DNA from 2 places in the Bradyrhizobium sp. MI1.7 genome. Region 2 is predicted to be linked to the other one. Evidence: riboswitches for the same ligand, from Rfam matches in the RefSeq annotation. Region 2 holds a riboswitch; the other holds the start of a gene.
The links. Region 2 has a riboswitch for glycine ahead of gcvT (glycine cleavage system aminomethyltransferase GcvT). Riboswitches for the same ligand answer to the same signal wherever they lie in the genome.
Positions count from the first base shown of each region.

Region 1 (11,552 bases), on a different contig from region 2:
CCAAGACCGGGCAAGAGGAGCCCGCAAAGCACGGCGAGGACAGGAAAGATGCCTTTGTAGTGATCGACCAGAAGTCCACCCGCGCACAAGGGACGGAAGATATCCAGCGTCACCGGCAGATAGGGATAAGAGAGCTTGGTGCCCTTCAGGTTCTTGACGAAATAGGGATCGAGCCCGCTGGCATACGCATCGACCGCCGCGCAATTGACGCGGGTGTCCCAGCCATATTTCATATCGAGCACGGCATCGTTGGCGAGATTGCCGAGCACCAGCAGTGCAGTCAGTGCGACCAGGCAGGCAAGCCAGAAATTCCGCCGCGAAGCCATGTCGGCCGAGGGTTCCAACCATCGTGCTGCACCGGTGACGTCGGACACAATCGGATACCTTGTTTGGCCGGGTCTCTCCCGGCGCCAACTCGGCGCCAGCCCGTGCCACCATGGACAGGATGGGTTGCGGATTCATCTCCCCTGTGCGTTGCGCTCGCGCTTATGGTGAATCCTTGGTTGCCAGCCGCCCGCCTGGACGGCGGGGAACCGGTTCCCTGTTGCCACGACCGCCAAATCCGCCGCGCCAGCCCTACCGCGACGCGCGGACGGCAAGCCAGGCGTCGAGCGCTTCGCGCGTGTCCCGTGTCGCCGCCATGCGTGCGAACTGCTCGCTCTCGATGGCGAGGCCTTCCGAGATCGAGACGTTGAGGCCCCGCGTGGCGGCGGTGATGACCCGGGCCACCGCCAGGTGCGAATGCCGCGTGATGCGGCCTGCCAGCGCGAAGGCTGCGTCCAGCAGCTGCCCGTGCGGCACGACCTGGTTGACCAAACCGATCTCATGAGCCCGCTGTGGTGAAAAGGAATCTCCTGTCAGGAGATATTCGAGCGCCCGCTTCCGGCCTGCGAGCCGTGGCAGGCGCTGCGTGCCGCCGAAGGTCGGCGTGATTCCGATCGCAATCTCGGGCTTGGCAAAGCTCGCCCGCTCGCTCGCGACGGCGAGATGCACGGCTTCCGTGATCTCGCAGCCGCCGCCGAAGGCGATGCCGTTCACGGCGGCGATGATCGGCTTCGGAAACGCCTCCATGCGCGCCGTCATCGCCTGCCCGCGCCGCACGAAGGCCTTTACCGCCGCGTCCGGCCCGCATTTCACGCTCTCCGAGAACTCGGCGATGTCGGCGCCGGCCGAGAAGGCGCGGTCGCCCGCCCCGGTCAGGATCACGGCGCGGATATCGGCATCGTCCTCGATACGATCGAGGATCGCCATCAGGCGGTCGACGAGGGCGTAGCTCAGCGCATTGAGCTTGTTCGGGCGATTGAACGTCAGCAGCGCGACAGCGCCTCGCGTTTCGGAGAGTACGAGATCGGACAAGTGCAGGCTCCTTCCAGGTCGAATTCCAGGTCGAACAGGCGCGGAAGTCAGCCACAGCGGTCTTGTCGTGTATACTCACTAGACAGTATACATTCGCGATGTCAGGCAAAGGCGACACCACTCGCGAGCAGATCGTCATCGCGGCGACGCGCCTGTTCTATGGCGAAGGCATCAGGGCGGTGAGCATGGACGCGGTCGCCGAGGCCGGCGTCACCAAGAAGACGCTCTATTATCACTTCACCAGCAAGGACGAGCTCGTCGCCGAGACCATCGCGGCCAGGGACCAGCCGACGCTGGAGCTCTATATGCGCTGGTTCGCCGAGACCGAGGGCACGGTGGCCGACAAGGTCCGCGGTCTCTTCACAAGGCTCGGACGCTCCGTTAATACGCCGCGATGGCGCGGCTGCGGATTCCTGCGCACCATCGCCGAGCTCGCAAACACCCCGGCACATCCCGCGGTCAAGGCCGGCGCGGCGCACAAGAAGCGTTTTGAAGCGTGGCTCGAAACCGAATTGCGCGGGCATGGCGTTGCCGGTGCAGCGGCGGTCGCGCGCCAGCTCGTGATCCTGCTCGACGGCGCCACGACCGTGATGCTGATCCATCGCGATCTCGACTATGTCGACACCGCGGGACGGTTGGCGCTCGGCCTGGTCGAGCAGGCCGCTAGCGCACGATGATGGACGAGGCGGCCCTTCCCGAGCCCGGCGACATCACCAATTCTTGTGCACCCGCCTGTCAGCCATCCCGAAACATGGGTTGTGCGACGCAGCATAACCGATAGAAAAGCCTCTGATTTTCAGAGGTGAGCTTTGTCCGACGTCAATGCCGACGATTGGGTGTCCTCGGGACACCGGCCCATGGGTTTTCCAGAATTCGTCATCGTGATCGCGTCCATCATGGCGCTGAATCCGCTTGCGATGGACATGATGCTGCCGGCGCTGCCCAACATCGGGGCAGCCTTCGCCATTCCCAACGCCAACCATCTTCAGCTGGTGCTCTCGACCTTCCTGATCGGCTTCGGTGCCGGGCAGTTCGTCATGGGCCCGTTGTCGGACCGCTTCGGGCGCCGCCCGGTGCTGCTCGGCGGCATGGCCGTCTATGCGGTGGCGAGCGTGCTGGCGGTCGCCGCGCCCTCGTTCGAGACGCTGCTGCTGGCGCGCGCGCTGCAAGGGCTCGGCACGTCGGCGACGCGCGTGATCGCGACCTCGATCGTGCGCGACTGCTATGTCGGCCGCCGGATGGCGAGCGTGATGTCGCTCGCCATGATGGTGTTCATCGCGGTGCCGGTGATCGCGCCCTCGTTCGGGCAGGCGGTGCTGCTGGTCACGCAATGGCGCGGCATCTTCGTCGTACTGATGCTCTACGGACTGCTCGCGCTCGCATGGAGCGTGCTGCGGCTGCCCGAAACCCTTCCGGAGTCCGAGCGCAGGTCGCTGGCGCCCGCAGACGTGCTCTCGGCGTTCCGGCAGACCGTGACCAACCGCCAGACCATCGGCTATGCGACGGCCGCCGGCAGCGTGATAGGCGCGCTCTTTGCCTATGTCTTCTCGGCGCAGCAGGTCTTCACCGGCGTCTATCATCTCGGCCATTATTTCCCGATTGCCTTCGCCGCGATCGCGGCCGGCACCGCGATCGCCGGCTTCCTCAATGCGAAGCTGGTCGGACGGCTGGGCATGCGCGTGATCTCGCACGGCGCGCTGACGCTCTACACCGCGGTTGCGGGCGTGATGCTGCTGACGGAAAGCCTCGGCATGCTGCCGCTCTCGTTGTTCATGGTGCTGTCCGCCCTGATGATGTTCTCGTTCGGCATGATGGTCGCGAACTTCACCGCACTGGCCATGGAGCCGCAGGGCCATATCGCCGGCACCGCCTCCTCGCTCTACGGCTCGATCACGACGCTGATCGGCATCGTCGTCGGCATGGCGATCGGGCAGAGTTTCGACGGCACGCTGCTGCCGTTCTCGGTCGGCTTCTTCCTGTCGACGCTGGCGGCGCTTGCGATCGTGCTGGTGGTGGAAAAGGGACGGCTGTTCAAGCCGCATCATCGTCCCATCGCATGAGGAACTTCCCGGCCGCGTCGATGTTGTACTGCAGCAATTCGAAAGGCCGCCTCATGGAACCGGAACATCGCGAAGACAACACCACCCCGGATCGGGCGGAAACGGAACGCTCGACGCCGGGCGCCGACCGAACTGCGTTCACTCCCCCCTTCGCGAGCGAAGGCCTCGAGCGAATCCGCGACAGCCACTGCTGAGCGCAAAGCCTAGTCCGTCGGGCGCCTGCTGGCGCTGAAGTCCTGCGCGGCGCTCTCGGGCGTCGCGCTGCTCGTTCGCGGTGGCACGATCAGCACGACCACGTCTCGAGTCAGGCCGGGCCTGCCCCATAGCGTCGCCTGCACGGTGAACTGGCGCTTGACGAAATGCTCGGCGCGCGCGGACACGGACTCCATCCACCTGCCGCAATAGTCCTGGCCGCTGAAACAGAGCGCGGCCCAGCCGCGATCCAGTGTCGTCTTTCGCGGCATGCCCCATGTGTACTGAAACTCGAACGGCCGCGCGTAGTACGGATGGTCCGGACTGTAGAACGCGGTCGCAAAGGCCAGCGAATCGTCGCCGCTGACGGCGCTGAGGGGCTCGCCGGTCAGCTCGTGCCATTCCCGGGTGAGCTCACTGGCTACCTGCGCGTAGAAATTCCGGCCCTCTTCGTAGCCGTGATTGTTGCGATAGACGGCGTGAATCGGAGCGGCGACGAAGACAGCGGCGAGCCCAACGATTGCGGTGATGACCGTGACATTGACGGTGTAGAATCTTTCGATCGGGTAGCGCGTGCCGCAAACGATCAGCACGACGAACAGGAACAGCCCTTGCAGCGCCCATAGCGACGGCAGATCGGTGCCCATCGCCAGCGACGTCAGGACCGGCAGCACGATCGTGCCGATCGCAACGTAAAAAAGAAGCCGCAGGCCGGAACTCATCGCGGCGAAGTCGGCCGCAAATTGTTTCAGCCGTGTGCCGGCGATGATCACCCAGAAGACGGCCGATACGCTGATGGCCGCCACGAGTCCGAGCAGGAAGTTCTGCACCTCGCCGAGCGAGCTCACGAAGTTGCCGTTGGCGTGCGCCATCGCGTAGGTGAAGGCCGACGCGCCCGTCGTCGCGAGCCAGTAGATATGCGGCGACAACATCGCGACCCCGACCACGACCGATATCCACGGCGAAGCGGACGCGAAATAGGCGCGGCGCGCGGGATGCGCCAGCGCGGCAAATGCAAAGCTCGCCACGAGGAAGACCGAATAATATTTGCCGACCATCGCCAGCGCCGTCGTGCATCCTACGGCGACCGCCCAGGCCGCGCTGCGGGTCTCGAACGCGCGCAGAAAACACCAGGTCGCGAGCGGCCAGAGCGCAAGCAGCACCGTATTGGCATTGAAGCGCTGGGCGTGGAATTGATAGGCCGGCGTCAGCATCAGGAGCAGCAGCACCAGGATGCGTTTGTGCCCGGTCACGAACTGCCGTGCGATCCGGTCGACGAAAAACAGGGCGAGCCCGGCATTGGCCATCGCCATCAATTGCAGCGACCAGTCGCTGAGCGGGAAGACGGAGGTCCACACCGCCGTAACCCAGCCCATCAGCGGCGGATGCTTGTGGTAGCCCCACGCGAAACGGCGCCCGAGCGTCCAGGCCTCGAGGGTATCAGGGTGCAGGCCGCTGCCGGCATAGGCAACGACCAGATAGATCGTCCAGAGCGCGACAAAGCACACAATGAGAAGCGGAACGGCCCAACCCGCCTCGACGCCGTCGAGCCAGCGCAGGAAAGGCCGCCGCCATCGCGCCGGCGCGCGATCGGACCGCTCGGCCATCGCCCGAAATGAAAAATCAATCGACACGGGACTCAAATGCAGGAAGGAAGTGATGTGCGAACCGCGCACATCTATTTCAAGTCAGAAACAAATAGCAATGATTGGACACTGGAAGAGTTAAAAGCTGACGCGAGGCTGACAAACGAAAACGGCGCCGCTGATGACAGCGACGCCGCGTAACGCTCGGGGAAGGCGCGCTGGCGCGCCCTCGCCTTACTCGGTCTTGTCGATGTTCCAGAACACCGGCGTCGCCGGGCCGTCGAGCACGCCGGTGAGCGACTTCCGCCACGCGCTCGGCGCCAGATACTGGCCGAGCGGCACGTAGATCACCTGGTCATAGGCTTCCTTCTGGATCTCGGTCGCGATCTTCTTCTGATCGTCGAGCGAGGCGGCGCGGACGAAGTCGTCCTTGAGCTTCTCGATCTTGGCGTTTTCCGCCCAGCCGAACCAGCCCTTCTTGCCCTGGCCGCCGATCGACAGATTGGCGATCGGGTTGGACACGTCGGCGCTGACCCAGTTGGTGAAGAACATGTTCCAGCCGCCCTCCTTCGGAGGCTTCTGGCTGGCGCGCCGGCTGACCACCGTCTGCCAGTCGGTCGCCTGCGCGTCGACCTTGAAGCCGGCCTCGCGGAGCAACTGCACCGCGACCGTCGGCTGCGCCTTCAGCGTCACGACGTCGCCGGGCACCATGACCACGACGGGCGTGCCGTCATAGCCGGACTCGGCGAGCGCCTTCTTGGCTTCCGCCATGCCGTTGCCCTTGACCAGCGATTCCGAGCCGACGTCGGTCGCGAACGGCGTATCGCAGATGAAGAACGCACCGCAGATCTTGTAGTATTTGGGATTACCGACGAGCGCGTCGAGCACGTCCTTCTGGTTCATGGCCAGAAGTGCGGCACGGCGGATCTTCGGATTGTCGAAGGGCGGATAGAGGAAGTTCATGCGCCCAAGGGTCTGGTAGCCGAACTTGTTCAGCGTCTCGGTCTTGAGGTCGGCATTGCCTTCAAGCACGGGCAGCAGATCCCACGGCGGCACTTCCATGAAGTCGATGTCGCCCGATTGCAGCGCGTTCACTGCGGTCTGCGCATCCGGCATGGTGATCCATTCGACGCGATCAACCTTGACCACCTTGCCTCCGGCAGTCCAGCTCGACGCCTCCTTGCGCGGCACGTAGTCGGTGTTCTTGACGTAGACCGCCTTCACGCCGGGCTGGAATTCGCCCTGCACGAACTTGAACGGACCCGAGCCGATCTGCTCGGGGATCTGCTTGTCCGGCGGCGTTTCGGCGAGACGCTTCGGCATCATGAAGGCGACGCGCGAGGACGGCTTGCCGATGGATTCGAGCACGAGGCCGTAGGGCTCCTTCAGCTTCAGCGTGATCGTCTTGGGGTCGGTCGCCTCGATGCTCGCAGTAAACTGCATCATCTGCTGGCCCATGCCGTCGACCGCGGCCCAGCGCTTCAGCGAAGCGGCGCAGTCTTCCGCCGTCACCGGCGTACCGTCGTGCCACTTCAGGCCGTCGCGCAGCGTGAAGGTGTAGGTGAGCTTGTCGTCGGAGATCTTCCAGTCCGCCATCTGCGGCTGGATCTTGAAGTTCGAGTCCGTCGCGATCAGCGTGTCGTAGACCATGTAGCCATGGTCACGCGTAATGTAGGCGGTGGTGAAAATCGGATCGATGATGCGCAGATCCGAATGCATCACCGCGGTGATGGTCTTGCTGGCGGCGGCAAGTACCGGCGATGCCATCGCCGTCGAAAGCGCAACGACCGATAGCGCAAGTGTGGAGGCGAACGCGCGACGCCCCCGGCGCATCAAGCTCAACATAAAAGTTTCTCCTGACGTGAAACTGTTCAAAGGCAGGTTATTGGTTGAGCATTCGGTTCGTTCTTTAGGCGAACTAACCTCATGCGATGCCTTTGTCTTTCGAGACTTGCAGACAGTGTTGAGCGCGTCAATCCGGTTTCGCTGCAGCCCCAAGCGGCGCGCCCACGGGCTCCACAAAGATCGGTTTGGCTCTACAACGCTTTCCGCCAGTCCCGTCCGCGCCAATGCAATGCGCGTTCCATCTTTCGAAGCTTGAGAGACATTAAGATGAATCCAGCCAATCTACCCTTCGATTCCGAGGCGATGCTCGAGGGCCTGCGCACCTGGGTGGAATGCGAGAGCCCGACCTGGGACGCGGGTGCCGTCAACCGCATGCTCGATATCGCAGCGCGGGATATGGCGATCATGGGTGCGACGATCGAACGCATCGGCGGTCGACAGGGCTTCGGCGGCGTGATCCGCGCGCGCTTCCCGCATCCGAAACAGGGCGAGCCGGGCATCCTGATCGCCGGCCACATGGATACCGTCCACCCGGTCGGCACCATCGAGAAGCTGAAATGGCGGCGCGAGGGCGACAAGTGCTACGGCCCCGGCATCTACGACATGAAGGGCGGCAACTATCTCTCGCTGGAAGCGATCCGGCAGCTGGCACGTGCGTCCTTCACCACGCCGCTGCCGATCACCGTGCTGTTTACACCCGACGAGGAAGTCGGCACGCCCTCGACGCGCGACATCATCGAGGCGGAGGCTGCGCGCAACAAATATGTGCTGGTGCCCGAACCGGGCCGCGCCGACAACGGTGTCACCACCGGACGTTACGCCATCGCGCGTTTCAATCTGGAAGCGACGGGCCGGCCGAGCCATGCCGGCGCGACATTGTCGGCCGGACGCTCGGCGATCCGCGAGATGGCGCGGCAGATCCTCGCCATCGACGCGATGACGACGGAGGACTGCACTTTCTCGGTCGGCGTCGTGCATGGCGGACAATGGGTCAATTGCGTTGCCACGACCGCCACCGGCGAGGCGCTGTCCATGGCCAAGCGCCAGGTCGATCTCGACCGCGGCGTCGAGCGGATGCTGGCGCTGTCGGGCACGTCCAATGATGTCACGTTCAAGGTGACGCGCGGCGTCACGCGCCCCGTATGGGAGCCGGATGCCGGCACCATGGCGCTTTACGAGAAGGCGCGCGGCATCGCCAAATCGCTCGGCACTGAGCTGCCGCATGCGAGCTCCGGCGGCGGCTCCGACGGCAACTTTACCGGCGCGATGGGCATCCCGACGCTCGACGGCCTCGGCGTGCGCGGCGGCAACGGCCACACGCTCGAGGAGTTCATCGAGGTCGAGAGCCTAGTTGAACGCGGGCGCCTGATGGCCGGCTTGCTGGCGACGCTCGACTGACGACGCAACTTCGCACTGCACAATGCGTTGGCAGTCGCGGTTTAAATTTAGCCTTGTCTAAAAATGAGGCGCATCGTACTGCTCGATTGTCCACGCGACGATGCGGGAGAGATCGCAACGAGAGTTCAGGCTTTCGTTGCGGCGCCGACGGAGCAACCGCCCCGGAAACTCTCAGGCAAAAGGACCGTATCGTCAGGACGATCTGGAGAGAGGCGGCGCGATCTTGGGATCGTGACGTCCACCGAAGGGGATAGTCCGGAGCTGACCTCGCCGAGGTCCGCAACGGATCAAGCTCTCAGGTAACCGTGACAGATGGGGCGCCGCCAACGGCCTTTGGCCGGCGGTTAGCCGACTCTAACTCACGGGAGCCCCGAACCTGCCATGACCCATATCGCCATCATCGGCGCCGGCATCACCGGCGTAACGACTGCCTATGCCCTGCTCGAACGCGGATACAAGGTGACGGTGCTCGACAAGCACCGCTACGCCGCGATGGAGACCTCCTTCGCCAATGGCGGACAGCTCTCCGCCAGCAATGCCGAAGTCTGGAACAGCACCGCCACGATCCTGAAAGGCCTGCGCTGGATGTTCCGGCGCGACGCGCCGCTGCTGATGAACCCGCGGCCGAACTGGCACAAATATTCGTGGATGAGCGAGTTCGTCGCCAATATCGGCAACTACCGCGCCAACACGGTTCAGACCACGCGGCTCGCGATCGAAGCCCGCAAGCATCTGTTCGAGATCGCGGAGCGCGAAGGCATCGACTTCGATCTCGAACGCCGCGGCATCCTGCACATCTATCACGACAAGAAGGGTTTTGAATCCGGCCTGCAGGTCAATGCGCTATTGAAGGAAGGCGGGCTCGATCGCCGCCCGGTGACGCCGGAGGAGATCCGCGCCATCGAGCCGACGCTGCGCAAGGACTATTTTGGCGGCTTCTACACGCCGTCGGATGCGACCGGCGATATCCACAAGTTCACGCGCGGACTTGCTGAAGCCTGCAAGCGGCGCGGCGCGACCTTTATCCACGAAGCCAACATCGATTCCATTGCCCAGGCAGGTGGCGGCTTTGTCATCGGCTGGGCTGGTCTTTCGGCCAGTGATGCTGTCGCATTCGCGCGCGGCATGCTGAAGGCGGATGGCGTCGTGGTCTGCGCCGGTGTGGCCAGCCGCCACTTCGCCGCCCTCCTCGACGAGCGCGTCAACGTCTATCCGGTGAAGGGTTATTCGATCACCGTTCAGCTCGACACTGCCGCAAGCCGCAATGCCACGCCGACCGTGAGCCTGCTCGACGAAGCCGCCAAGATCGTCACCAGCCGGCTCGGTGCCGATCGTTTCCGCGTCGCAGGCACCGCCGAATTCAACGACTTCAACCGCGACATCCGCGCCGACCGCGTGCAGCCGCTGGTCGACTGGGTGCGCAGCAACTTCCCCGGCGTCGAAACGTCCAAGGTCGTGCCCTGGGCCGGGCTGCGGCCGATGATGCCGAACATGATGCCCGTGGTGCGCGCAGGACGGATGCCGGGCGTGTTCTTCAACACCGGCCACGGCCATCTCGGCTGGACCTTGTCGGCGGCGACCGCGCAGATGATTACCGGGACCATCGACGGCTGGCGCGGGCTCAACGCACCGCCGACCGCACCCTCACTCAGGGTTGAGCGCGAGTTCCGCCATGCATCCTGAGTGGCCGATATCGGAGGCTCGGCGGCCTCTTGCGACCGCCTTGCCCTTGGCACACAATTTGCCCCGAAAGGTCGGCTTCTCCGGCCGGCTTTCCAGCCCGAGTGACAGGCGTGCATGATAGACAGAACCGATTCCACGGGGGCCTCTCGGCCCCACAAGTTCCGCAGCCGGAGATAGGTGCATGCTAGGTTATCTCATTCGCCGCGTTCTGGCCGCGGTGCCCGTGATGGGCGTCGTCGCGCTGTTCGTCTTCCTGCTGCTGCGGCTGACGCCGGGCGATCCCGCCGCCATTCTCGCCGGCGATAACGCGACGCCGGAACGGCTGGAACGCATCCGCGACTCGCTCGGCCTCAACGAGCCGCTCATCGTGCAATTCATCACCTGGGTGAACAAGCTGCTGCACGGCGATCTCGGGACGTCGCTGATCTCCAACCTGCCAGTCATGAAGATGATCAGCCAGCGCGTCGAACCGTCGATCTCGATCGCGCTCTCGACAATCATTCTGGCCGTCATCGTCGCCGTGCCCCTGGGCGTCATCGCGGCGTGGAAGCACGGCACCTGGATCGATCGTTTCGTGATGGGCCTCTCCGTGCTCGGCTTCTCCGTGCCGGTGTTCGTGGTCGGCTATCTCCTGATCGAGGTCTTCGCGATCGACCTGCGCTGGGTGCCGGTGCAGGGCTTCCGCAGCATCTTCAACGGCTTTGGACCGTTCTTCGAGCGCATCATCCTGCCGACCTGCGCGCTCTCGTTCATCTACATCGCGCTGATCGCGCGCATGACGCGTGCGGCGATGCTCGACGTGCTCGGTGAGGACTACGTCCGCACCGCCCGCGCCAAGGGCATCAACGAGGTCGCCGTGATGATGCGCCATGCGCTGCGCAATGCCGCGGTGCCCGTCATCACCGTGATCGGCACCGGCTTTGCGCTGCTGATCTCCGGCGTCGTCGTCACCGAGAGCGTGTTCAACATCCCCGGCATCGGCCGCCTCACGGTGGACGCGGTGTTGGCGCGCGACTACCCAGTCATCCAGGCGATGATCCTGCTGACGTCGCTGATCTATGTCGTCGTCAATCTCCTGATCGACGTCGCCTACACGCTGCTCGATCCCCGGATCCGGTACTAGGGCTAAGGATAGCAACAAAAATGTCCGTCGATAGCCTTCCCCAGTCGTCCATTCCGATCACGTCGCCATTGCGGCCGCGTTTCGGGTTCCTCACCTCGACGCCGATCATCGCGGCGGCCACGATCTTGCTCGCGCTGATCGTGCTGGTCTCGATCCTGGCGCCGCTGATCGCGCCGCACGATCCGGTCCAGCTTGCACCCTCGCAGCGGCTGAAGCCGGCCTCGGCGCAGTTCCTGCTCGGCACCGACGCCTATGGCCGTGACCTCTTGTCGCGCGTCATCTATGGCGGCCGCATCTCGCTCCTGATCG
Region 1 is NZ_JBVVPO010000023.1:89,004-100,555, reverse strand. Features, by position in the region: gene AC0L3X_RS21765 (hypothetical protein) at 1-326, opposite strand, end outside; gene AC0L3X_RS21760 (crotonase/enoyl-CoA hydratase family protein) at 577-1,356, opposite strand; gene AC0L3X_RS21755 (TetR/AcrR family transcriptional regulator) at 1,455-2,033, shown strand; gene AC0L3X_RS21750 (multidrug effflux MFS transporter) at 2,214-3,416, shown strand; gene AC0L3X_RS21745 (glycosyltransferase family 39 protein) at 3,620-5,215, opposite strand; gene AC0L3X_RS21740 (ABC transporter substrate-binding protein) at 5,429-7,039, opposite strand; gene AC0L3X_RS21735 (M20/M25/M40 family metallo-hydrolase) at 7,307-8,437, shown strand; glycine riboswitch at 8,531-8,634, shown strand; glycine riboswitch at 8,638-8,751, shown strand; gene AC0L3X_RS21730 (D-amino acid dehydrogenase) at 8,819-10,120, shown strand; gene AC0L3X_RS21725 (ABC transporter permease) at 10,302-11,243, shown strand; gene AC0L3X_RS21720 (ABC transporter permease) at 11,264-11,552, shown strand, end outside.
Region 1: another riboswitch for glycine. It lies ahead of AC0L3X_RS21730 (D-amino acid dehydrogenase); the one in region 2 lies ahead of gcvT (glycine cleavage system aminomethyltransferase GcvT).

Region 2 (11,552 bases):
GTTGTCGAAGAAGGCCTGCATCTGGTGCTGCGAGGCGCGCTCGGAGCGCTCGGGCATGCTGTGCGGCAGCTCGCCTGACGTTGCCCGCTTGAACCATTCATAGCCGACCAGCAGCACGGCCTGGGCGAGGTTGAGCGAGGCAAAGCCCGGATTGACCGGGAAGGTGATGATGCGATTCGAGAGCCCGACCTCCTCGTTGGTCAGCCCCCAGCGCTCGCGGCCGAACAGGATGCCGGCCTTGCCCCCGGTCGCGACGTGACCCGAGATCTCGGCCGCGGCTGCCTCGGGCCCCACCACCGGCTTGGCCTGGTCATGGGGACGCGCGGTGGTGGCGAACAGCAGGTCGAGATCGGCGACCGCTTCGCCGACCGTGTCGAACAATTCGACCTTTTCCAGAATGTAGTCGGCGCCGGCCGCGGCGCGCTGGGCGGCGATGTTGGGCCAGCCGTCGCGGGGATTGACGATGCGCAATCGGCTGAGCGCAAAATTGCCCATGGCGCGCGCGGCCATGCCGATGTTTTCGCCAAGCTGCGGCTCGACCAGGATCACGATGGGACCGTCGAGGGAAAGGCCCGCCTTGCTCTTGTCAGTCCCCGACATCTCGCTTCGCTTTCACACTGGTTCTCAAGGCCTTGGCAAGGCGCTCTTCAGGAATTGATTCAAAGCCGGTCTGCCCCGATCCGTTGGGGCCGGCTGCCCGTTCGCCTGTCGTTTGCCTGTCCTGACGAAATTCTCAAGGGAAATAACGGGTTGGATTCGACTTTTGAATCTCTTCTGAAGCCTGAGGCCCGCCCCCGCGGCAGGGCCCGCCCCGCCCCCCATCTGGGCAAGCTGGATGAGCTAAAAGTGCATAATCCCTTGGCTTTCGCCCGCTGCAGTCCGGTGCTAAGAGGCGGCGGATATTCCCGTGGCGCGCCAAAGCGCCGTTCCCAAGAGGCTTCCCCGATCATGGCAAAAATCAAGGTGTCCAACCCCGTCGTCGAACTCGATGGCGACGAGATGACCCGGATCATCTGGCAGTACATCAAGGACAAGCTGATCAACCCGTACCTTGATGTCGAGCTGCTGTATTTCGACCTGGGCATGGAGTACCGCGACGAGACCAACGATCAGGTCACCATCGACGCCGCCGAAGCCATCAAGAAGGTCGGCGTCGGCGTCAAGTGCGCCACCATCACCCCGGACGAGGCCCGGGTGAAGGAGTTCAACCTCAAGCAGATGTGGAAGTCGCCGAACGGCACCATCCGCAACATCCTCGGCGGCGTGATCTTCCGCGAGCCGATCATCTGCAAGAACGTGCCGCGCCTGGTTCCCGGCTGGACCAAGCCAATCATCATCGGCCGCCACGCCTATGGCGACCAGTACCGCGCCACCGACATCAAGTTCCCGGGCAAGGGCACGCTGTCGATGAAGTTCGTCGGCGAGGACGGCACCGTCATCGAGAAGGAAGTGTTCAAGGCGCCCGGCGCCGGTGTCGCCATGGAGATGTACAATCTCGACGACTCCATCATCGACTTCGCCCGCGCCTCGCTGAACTACGGCCTGCTGCGCAACTACCCGGTCTACCTCTCGACCAAGAACACCATCCTCAAGGTCTATGACGGCCGCTTCAAGGACATCTTCCAGGACATCTACGACCGCGAGTTCAAAAAGGAATTCGAGGCCAAGGGCCTGACCTACGAGCACCGCCTGATCGACGACATGGTGGCTTCGGCCCTGAAGTGGTCCGGCGGCTATGTCTGGGCGTGCAAGAACTACGATGGCGACGTGCAGTCCGACACGGTCGCGCAGGGCTACGGCTCGCTCGGCCTGATGACCTCGGTGCTGCTCACCCCCGACGGCAAGACCGTGGAAGCCGAAGCCGCCCACGGCACGGTGACCCGCCATTACCGCGAGCACCAGAAGGGCAAGGAGACCTCGACCAACTCGATCGCGTCGATTTTCGCCTGGACCCGCGGCCTGTCGCATCGCGCCAAGCTCGACAACAATGCCGAGCTCGCCAAGTTCGCGAGCACCCTGGAGAAGGTCTGCGTCGACACCGTCGAGGAAGGCTACATGACCAAGGACCTCGCGCTCCTGGTCGGCGCCGACCAGCGCTGGCTCTCGACCACCGGCTTCCTCGACAAGGTCGCCGAGAATCTCACGAAAGCGTTGGCGTAAGCCCGCGCATTATTTTCGTCTGATCGGGGTTAGACATCATTATGGGCCGCGCCGAGGCGCGGCCCATTTTTTGAGACCCCTCGCGCGGAGATGCGACCATGTCGATCAAGCTTGCTGTCCCCTGCCTGATGCTGCTGGCCGCCCTGGCCGGGCCGGCCGCCGCCGCGGAGCCGCTCCCCGACGCCATCGCCGCCCCCGGCGAGACCGTCGTGCTCAGCGTCCATGCCGAAGGCGCGCAGGTCTATGACTGCAAGGCCGCCGCCGACGGCAAGCTTGCCTGGGCCTTCCGCGAGCCGGTGGCGACGCTGCTCGCCGAGGGCAAGACCGTCGGCCGCCACTATGCCGGCCCGAACTGGGAACTCGCCGACGGCAGCGCCGTGGCCGGCAAGGCCATCGGCAACGCGCCGGGCGCAACCGCCGCCGATATCCCCTGGCTGAAGCTGGAGGTCGCCTCCCGCCGCGGCAGCGGCATCCTGACGCCGGTCACCACCGTCCAGCGCATCAACACCCACGGCGGCAAGCTCGAGGGTTCTTGCGACAAGGCCGGCGAGTTCAAAAGCGCGCCCTACTCGGCCGAGTACGTCTTCCTGAAAAAGGGCTGACCGCCTAGCGGTCGGTGTCGTCGCGCTCCGCCTGCGCCAATTCTGCCGCCGCAAGATCGCCGGTCTCCTCGAGCCGTGCCTTCGCGGTCTGGTGGACGTGGGCGGCGAGCGTCGGCATGCGCTCGATCAGGGCGTGAAAATCCTGGGCGTCGAGCACGAGCAGCCGCGTCTTGCGCGTCGCCGTCACCGTGCCGCTGCGTTTGGTCTTGTGCAGCAACGCGATCTCGCCGAAGAAGGTGCCGTCGCCAAGCCGCACCTGCTGGCTCGGCAGCGCGATCTCGACCTCGCCCGCAGTGATGAAATACATCGACGAGGCGGCATCGCCACGGCGCACCAATATTTCGCCCTGCTCGATGGTGCGGGCGCGGAGCAACCGCATGATGTCGGCGATCTCCGCCGCCGAAAGATGCGAGAACAGCGGCACCCGCGCCAGCATGCCCCAGGTCACCACGAAGTCGCGCCGCCTCACCTCCTCGGCAAAGGCGGTCGAGATGATCGCGACCGGCAGCGCGATCATGGCAAAACCTGAGATGATCGCAAACACCGAGACGAATTTGCCGAGCGGCGTCACCGGCACGACGTCGCCATAGCCGACGGTGCCGAGCGTCACGATCGCCCACCACATCGCGTCGGGAATGGTGCCGAGCTTGCTGGGCTGCACGTCGCGCTCGATGGCGTAGAGCAGCGAGGCGAAGGTCAGTACCACGCCGATCAGGATGACGATGCAGCCGATCAGCGCACGCCGCTCGGCATGGATGGCCGCGAGCAGCGAGCGCATCGCCGGCGAATAACGGATCAGCTTGAAGAACGGCAGCACGCCGAGCCCAGCCAGCGTCGCGTGCCGGCCGGTGGCCAGCACGATCGCGGCCGGCAGGAACGCCATGAGGTCGATGATGCCGAGCGCGGAGAAGGCATAAGAGAGCCGGTCGGACAGCGCGGAGCCGTTGCGCTGGGTGTGCCCCGCCACGGTCCACAGCCGCGCCAGATATTCGAGCGCGAACACGATGACGGCGAGGACGGCGACCGCGCTGAACAGCGTGTCGAACCGCGCGTCGAGCTCCGGCACCGAGGCGAGGATCATCGCGACCACGTCGAGCACGATGACGCTGATGATCACCTGGATGAAGCGCGACCCGATCGAGTAGGCGAGCGGATCGTGCTCCAGCAATTCGTACAGGCGATCCCTTAGGTTGGGATCGGCCGAGCCACGTCCTCGCGGAACGAGGCGCATGGCCGTTTACGCGCCTGCCATCGCTTTTTCGATCGCCGCGAGCGCCTCGGGCGCCTTGGCGCCATCGGGACCGCCAGCCTGCGCCATGTCGGGCCGGCCGCCGCCGCCCTTGCCGCCGAGCGCCTCGGAGGCGACGCGCACCAGGTTCACGGCATTGAAGCGCGCGGTGAGATCGGCGGTGACGCCGACCACGATCCCGGCCTTGCCGTCCTCGGTGACGCCGACGATGGCGACCACGCCGGAGCCGATCTGCTTCTTGCCGTCGTCCGCAAGGCTCTTGAGATCCTTCATCTCGATGCCCTCGACCGCGCGCGCCATCAGCTTGACGTCGCCGACCTCGCGCACGCCTGCGGCTGCGCCGTTCCCGACGGATGTACCGCCGCCCATCGCGAGCTTCTTGCGGGCGTCGGAGAGCTCGCGCTCGAGCTTCTTGCGCTCCTCCATCAGGGCTGTGATGCGCGCCGGAACGTCGTCGATCGAGGTGCGCAGCTCGTTGGCCGCGGTCTTCGCCAGCGCCATGGTCTCGTTGGCGTGCCTGCGCGCATAGTTGCCGGTCAGCGCCTCGATGCGGCGCACGCCGGAGGCCACCGCGCTCTCGCCGGTCAGCGTGATCAGGCCGATGTCGCCGGTGCGCTTCACATGGGTGCCGCCGCAGAGCTCGACCGACCAGCCGAGCGCGTTGGCACCGCGCTCCCGCGCGGTCCGGCCCATCGAGACGACGCGAACCTCGTCGCCGTATTTCTCGCCGAACAGGGCGCGCGCGCCGGCCTCGCGCGCTTCGTCCACGCCCATGACGCGCGTGGTGACCTCGTCATTCTCCAGCACCACGTCGTTGGCGATGTCCTCGACGCGGGCGAGCTCTTCCGCCGTGATCGGCTTCGGATGCACGAAGTCGAAGCGCAGACGGTCGGGCGCGACCATCGAGCCGCGCTGGGCGATGTGATCGCCGAGCACCTGGCGCAGCGCCTCGTGGATGAGATGCGTCGCCGAGTGATGCGCGCGGATCGAGGAGCGCCTGCCGTGATCGACCTCGAGCTGGAGCGCGGTGCCGAGCTTCAGCTCGCCGCTCTCGACGGTGCCGACGTGAACGAAGAGATCGCCGAGCTTCTTCTGCGTGTCGGTGACGCGGAACTTGATGCCGCCTTCGCCGCTGAGCACGCCGGTGTCACCGACTTGGCCGCCGGACTCCGCGTAGAACGGCGTCTGGTTGAGCACGATCGCGCCGGTCTCGCCGGCCTTGAGGCTCGCGGTTTCCTGGCCGTCCTTCACCAGCGCGGAGACCACGCCTTCGGCGCTCTCGGTCTCATAGCCCAGGAATTCGGTGGCCCCGAGCTTCTCGCGCAGCGGGAACCAGATCGCTTCGGAAGCCGCCTCGCCCGAACCCTTCCAGGACTCGCGCGCCTTGGCCTTCTGGCGCTCCATCGCGTCGGTGAACGAAGCTTGATCCACGCCGATGCCGCGCGACTTCAGCGCGTCCTGGGTCAGGTCGAGCGGGAAGCCGTAGGTGTCGTACAGCGTGAAGGCGACGTCGCCGTCGAACATGTCGCCTTTCTTCAGGGACGCGCTCTTCTCGTCGAGGATGGCAAGGCCGCGCACCAGCGTCTTGCGGAAGCGGGTCTCTTCCAGCCGCAGCGTCTCTTCGATCAAATTCTCCGCGCGCATCAGATCGGGATAGGCCTGGCCCATCTCACGCACCAGCGCCCAGACCAGGCGATGCATCAGCGGCTCTTTCGCACCCAGCAGCTGCGCATGGCGCATCGCGCGGCGCATGATCCGGCGCAGCACATAGCCGCGGCCCTCGTTCGAGGGCAGCACACCGTCTGCGACCAGGAAGGCGGAGGAACGCAGATGGTCGGCGATGACGCGGAACGAGGCCACGGTCTGCTCGTTCGGCCCGGCGCCGAGCGCTGACGACGTCGCATCGATCAGATGGCGGAACAGATCGGTCTCGAACACGCTGTCGACGCCCTGCATGATGCTGGCCATGCGCTCGAGGCCCATGCCGGTGTCGATCGAGGGACGCGGCAGATCCACGCGCTCCTCCTTCGTCACCTGCTCGTACTGCATGAACACCAGGTTCCAGAATTCGAGGAAGCGGTCGCCGTCCTCTTCCGGCGAGCCCGGAGGTCCGCCCCAGATGTGATCGCCGCGGTCGATGAATATCTCCGAGCACGGGCCGCACGGGCCGGTGTCGCCCATCGCCCAGAAATTGTCCGAGGTCGGGATGCGGATGATGCGGTCGTCGGAGAAGCCCGCGATCTTCTTCCACAGCCCAGCCGCCTCGTCGTCGGTGTGGTAGACGGTGACGAGCAGCTTGTCTTTCTTGAGCCCGAACTCCCGCGTGATCAGGGTCCAGGCCAGCTCGATCGCGCGCTCCTTGAAATAGTCGCCGAACGAGAAATTGCCGAGCATCTCGAAGAAGGTAAGATGGCGCGCGGTGTAGCCGACATTGTCGAGGTCGTTGTGCTTGCCGCCGGCGCGCACGCATTTCTGCGAGGTGGTGGCACGCTGATAGGGCCGCTTCTCGACGCCGGTGAAGACGTTCTTGAACTGCACCATGCCGGCATTGGTGAACATCAACGTCGGGTCGTTGCGCGGCACCAATGGCGAGGACGACACGATCTCGTGGCCGTTCTCGGCAAAGAAGTTCAGAAAGGTCGACCTGATCTCGTTGACGCCGCTCATGTTCATCCAATCGGGTGTGCTTGGACCCGCGATACGCCATCCAAACCGGGCATTTGGGCTGATATCTGCGCGTCAAAGCGCTTTTAGACAAGGCCAGCTGCGCTGTCCAGAAACTGTGCAAGGAGATCAGTGAGTTGCCGCAGGCGCGCAACCCCGTTTGCAATCCCGTTGAAAGCCGCCAGGTGCGCGTTGACAGGCTTGGCCGGCCTGTGGTCTGTACCCATCTGTATCGTACGGCCACGTCGGGAGAGACCGGCTTTGGTGCCGGCGCCGAAGGAGCAACCGCCCCGGAAACTCTCAGGCAAAAGGACCGCGTGGCTTTGACGACATCTGGAAAGAGGCGCCGACGGGCATAGCCCGGACGACGTCCGCCGACGGGATAATACTCTCAGGCACAGCGACAGATGGGGCTTCGACTGGTTGCTACCGGGGAATCGTCCCCGGGGAACCGCCGAGGGCCCCGTGATGCTTGCGCGCGACGACCAAGATTCCCTGAAACGTACGCCCCTTCACGGGCTTCATGTCTCCCTCTGCGGCAAGATGGTGCCGTTCGCGGGCTATGACATGCCCGTGCAGTACCCCGCGGGCGTCCTGAAGGAGCACCTCCATACCCGTTCCTCCGCCGGCCTGTTCGACGTCTCCCACATGGGCCAGCTCGCGCTTCGGCCGAAGTCGGGCAAGGTCGAGGACGCCGCCCGCGCGCTGGAACGGCTGGTGCCGCAGGATATCGTGGCGGTTGCCCCGGGACGGCAGCGCTATGCCCAGTTCACCAATCCGGACGGCGGGATTCTCGACGATCTGATGGTCGCCAATTTCGGCGATCACCTGTTCCTGGTCGTCAACGCCGCCTGCAAGGAAGGGGACGAGGCGCATCTGCGCGCGCATCTCTCGGATGACTGCATCATCGATTCGCTTCAAGACCGCGCGCTGATCGCGCTGCAGGGCCCGAAGGCGGAAGCCGCATTGGCGAAATTGTGTGCAGAGGCGCCCTCCATGAAGTTCATGGACGCCGGCCCGCACAAGGTTGCCGGTCTCGACTGCTTCGTCTCGCGCTCCGGCTACACCGGCGAGGACGGGTTCGAGATTTCGGTCCCCGCGGCCGATGCCGAGCGCCTCGCCAGGACGCTGCTGGACAATCCCGACGTGATGCCGATCGGCTTAGGGGCCCGCGACAGCCTGCGGCTGGAAGCCGGGCTCTGCCTCTACGGCCACGACATCGACACCGCCACCACGCCGGTCGAGGCCGCGCTGGAATGGTCGGTGCAGAAGAGCCGCCGCAGCGGCGGCGCCCGCGCCGGTGGCTTCCCCGGCACTGATGTGATCCTCGCTCATTTCGACAACGGCGCGAGCCGCCGCCGGGTCGGCCTGCGCACGGAAGGCCGCGCGCCGGTGCGCGAGGGCGCGCCGCTGTTTGCGGATGAAGCGGGCGGCGAGCCGATCGGAAAGGTCACCTCGGGCGGTTTCGGCCCGAGCCTGAACGCGCCCGTCGCGATGGGCTATGTGCCCATGGCATCGAGCGCGCTCGATACAAAACTCTTCGCCGAAGTGCGCGGCCAGCGGCTGCCGCTCACGGTCGCCGCCATGCCCTTCGTAAAAAACACCTACAAACGCTGAGGACTGAGAAAATGACCACGACGCTGTACTCCTCCGACCATGAATGGCTGGCCATCGACGGCGACGTCGCCACCGTCGGCATCACCGACTACGCGCAGTCGCAGCTCGGCGACGTCGTATTCGTCGAGTTGCCGAAGGTCGGCCGCAGCCTGAAGAAGGCGGAAGCCGCCGCCGTCGTGGAATCGGTGAAGGCCGCCTCCGACGTCTACGCGCCTGTCACCGGCGAAGTGCTCGAGACCAACGACGCGCTCGCCGCCGAACCGGCGTTGGTGAACTCCGACGCGCAAGGCAAGGCGTGGTTCTTCAAGATCAAGATTGCCGACAAGAGCGAGCTCGGCGGCCTCATGGATGAAGCCGCCTACAAGGCCCACACGGCGTGAAATGAAGCGAACTCTGACCTCATATTCGGTGTCATCACCCGCCTTGTGCGCACTGCGCACTGGGGCGGGTGATCCAGTACGCCGCGGCTTCTCGGCTCAAGCCGTGACGCCTGCGTTTACTGGATGCCCCGCCTTCGCGGGGCATGACGGCGACAGCGAAATCTAAAGCGAGGACCCATGATGACCGCGCACCGCAAATCCAATGGCGACACCGCCGCCACCTTCGTTCGCCGCCACATCGGCCCGTCGGCGCGCGACGTCACCGCAATGCTGGAGGCCGTCGGCGCCAAGAGCGTGGACGCCCTGATGGCGGAGACGCTGCCGGCCTCGATCCGGCAGACCGCCCCGCTCGATCTCGGCAAGCCCTTGAGCGAGACCGAGGCGATCGCGCACATGGCCGAGCTCGCGCGAGAGAACCAGGTCTTCACCTCGCTGATCGGCCAAGGCTATTCCGGCACGGTTTTGCCCGCGGTGATCCAGCGCAACATTCTGGAGAATCCCGCCTGGTACACGGCTTACACGCCTTACCAGCCCGAGATCAGCCAGGGCCGGCTGGAAGCGCTGCTCAACTTCCAGACCATGATCTGCGACCTCACCGGGCTCGACGTCGCTAACGCCTCGCTGCTCGACGAGGCGACCGCCGCGGCCGAAGCCATGGCGCTCGCCGAGCGCCACTCGCGGGTCGAAGCAAAAGCCTTCTTCGTCGACAAGGACGTGCATCCGCAGACGCTGGCGGTGATGCGCACCCGCGCCGAGCCGCTGGGCTGGACCCTGATCGTCGGCGATCCCCTCGCCGATCTCGACAAGGCCGACGTGCTCGGCGCGCTGCTGCAATATCCGGGCTCCTCGGGCGCCGTGCGCGACCTCAGGCCCGCGATCGCGACGTTGAAGGCCAAGGGCGCACTCGCGATCGTTGCCGCCGATCTCTTGGCCCTGACGCTGCTCGCCTCGCCCGGCGAGCTCGGCGCGGACATCGCGATCGGCTCGGCGCAGCGTTTTGGCGTGCCGATGGGCTATGGCGGGCCGCACGCGGCCTATATGGCGGTGCGCGATGCGCTGAAGCGCTCGCTGCCCGGCCGCATCGTCGGCCTCTCCGTGGACTCGCGCGGGATGCCGGCCTATCGCCTCGCGCTGCAGACCCGCGAGCAGCACATTCGCCGCGAGAAGGCGACCTCCAACATCTGCACCGCGCAGGTGCTGCTCGCCGTGATCGCCTCGATGTACGCGGTCTATCACGGCCCCGAGGGGCTTGCGCAGATCGCGCGCAACGTGCATCGCCGCGCCGCCGTGCTTGCCGCCGGCCTACGCAAGCTCGGCTTCGCGCCGCAGTCGGATAGCTTCTTCGACACGCTCAGCGTGGACGCCGGTGCCAGGCGCGCCGAGATCGTCGCGCGCGCTACCGCCGAGACAATCAACCTCGGCGTTGGCGAAACCGCGCTCCGCATCGCGCTCGACGAGACCACAACGCCGGCGACCGTCGAGGCGGTCTGGCGCGCGTTCGGCGGCACGCTTGTTTACGCCGAAATCGACGCCACCACGCGCGAGGCGCTGCCGGAGGCGCTGAAGCGCACTACCGCCTTCCTCACCCATCCCGTCTTCCACGCGCATCGCTCGGAGACCGAGATGCTGCGCTACATGCGCAAGCTCAGCGACCGCGATCTCGCGCTCGACCGCGCGATGATTCCGCTCGGCTCCTGCACGATGAAGCTGAACGCGACCACCGAGATGATGCCGCTGACCTGGCCGGAGTTCGGGTCCTTGCATCCGTTCGCGCCGCGTGAGCAGGCCAAGGGTTACCACGCGCTGTTCGCGCGGCTGGAAAAGTGGCTGTGCGACATCACCGGCTATGACGCGATCTCGCTGCAGCCGAATTCCGGCGCGCAGGGCGAATATGCCGGACTGCTCGCGATCCGCGGCTATCATGCCGCGCGCGGCGAGACGCACCGAAAAATCTGCCTGATCCCCTCCTCCGCCCACGGCACCAACCCGGCTTCGGCCGCGATGGTCGGCATGGACGTGGTGGTGGTCGCCTGCGAGAAGAACGGCGACGTCGACGTCAATGATCTCCGCGCCAAGGCCGAGAAGCACTCGAAAGATCTCGCCGCGGTGATGATCACCTATCCCTCGACGCACGGCGTGTTCGAGGAGCACATTCGCGAGATCTGCGACATCGTCCACGACCATGGCGGCCAGGTGTATCTGGACGGCGCCAACCTCAACGCGCAGGTCGGCCTGTCCCGGCCCGGCGATTACGGCGCCGACGTCAGCCATCTCAACCTGCACAAGACCTTCTGCATCCCGCATGGCGGCGGCGGCCCCGGCATGGGCCCGATCGGCGTGAAGGCGCATCTCGCGCCGTTCCTGCCCGGTCATCCGGCGACGCAAGCCGAAGCACCGGTCGGCCCGGTCTCGGCCGCGCCGTTCGGCTCGGCGTCGATCCTGACCATCTCCTACATCTACATTCTGATGATGGGCGGTGACGGCCTGAAGCGCGCCACCGAGATCGCGATCCTCAACGCCAACTACATTGCCGCGCGCCTCGATGCGCACTTCCCGGTGCTCTACAAGAACGCGAAGGGCCGCGTCGCACATGAGTGCATCGTCGACCCGCGCGCGCTGAAGACGACGTCGGGCGTCACCGTGGACGACATCGCAAAACGCCTGATCGACTACGGCTTCCATGCCCCCACCATGAGTTTTCCGGTGCCGGGCACGCTGATGATCGAGCCGACCGAATCGGAATCGAAGGCGGAGCTGGATCGTTTCTGCGACGCCATGATCGCGATCCGGAAGGAGATTGCCGAGGTCGAGGCCGGCCGCTTCAAGATCGAGGCTTCGCCTTTGCGCCACGCCCCGCACACCGTGCACGACATCGCGGAT
Region 2 is NZ_JBVVPO010000036.1:70,265-81,816, reverse strand. Features, by position in the region: gene AC0L3X_RS28285 (TrmJ/YjtD family RNA methyltransferase) at 1-600, opposite strand, end outside; gene AC0L3X_RS28280 (NADP-dependent isocitrate dehydrogenase) at 949-2,160, shown strand; gene AC0L3X_RS28275 (DUF3455 domain-containing protein) at 2,259-2,762, shown strand; gene AC0L3X_RS28270 (cyclic nucleotide-gated ion channel) at 2,767-3,993, opposite strand; gene alaS (alanine--tRNA ligase) at 4,000-6,678, opposite strand; glycine riboswitch at 6,912-7,000, shown strand; gene gcvT (glycine cleavage system aminomethyltransferase GcvT) at 7,144-8,292, shown strand; gene gcvH (glycine cleavage system protein GcvH) at 8,304-8,672, shown strand; gene gcvP (aminomethyl-transferring glycine dehydrogenase) at 8,853-11,552, shown strand, end outside.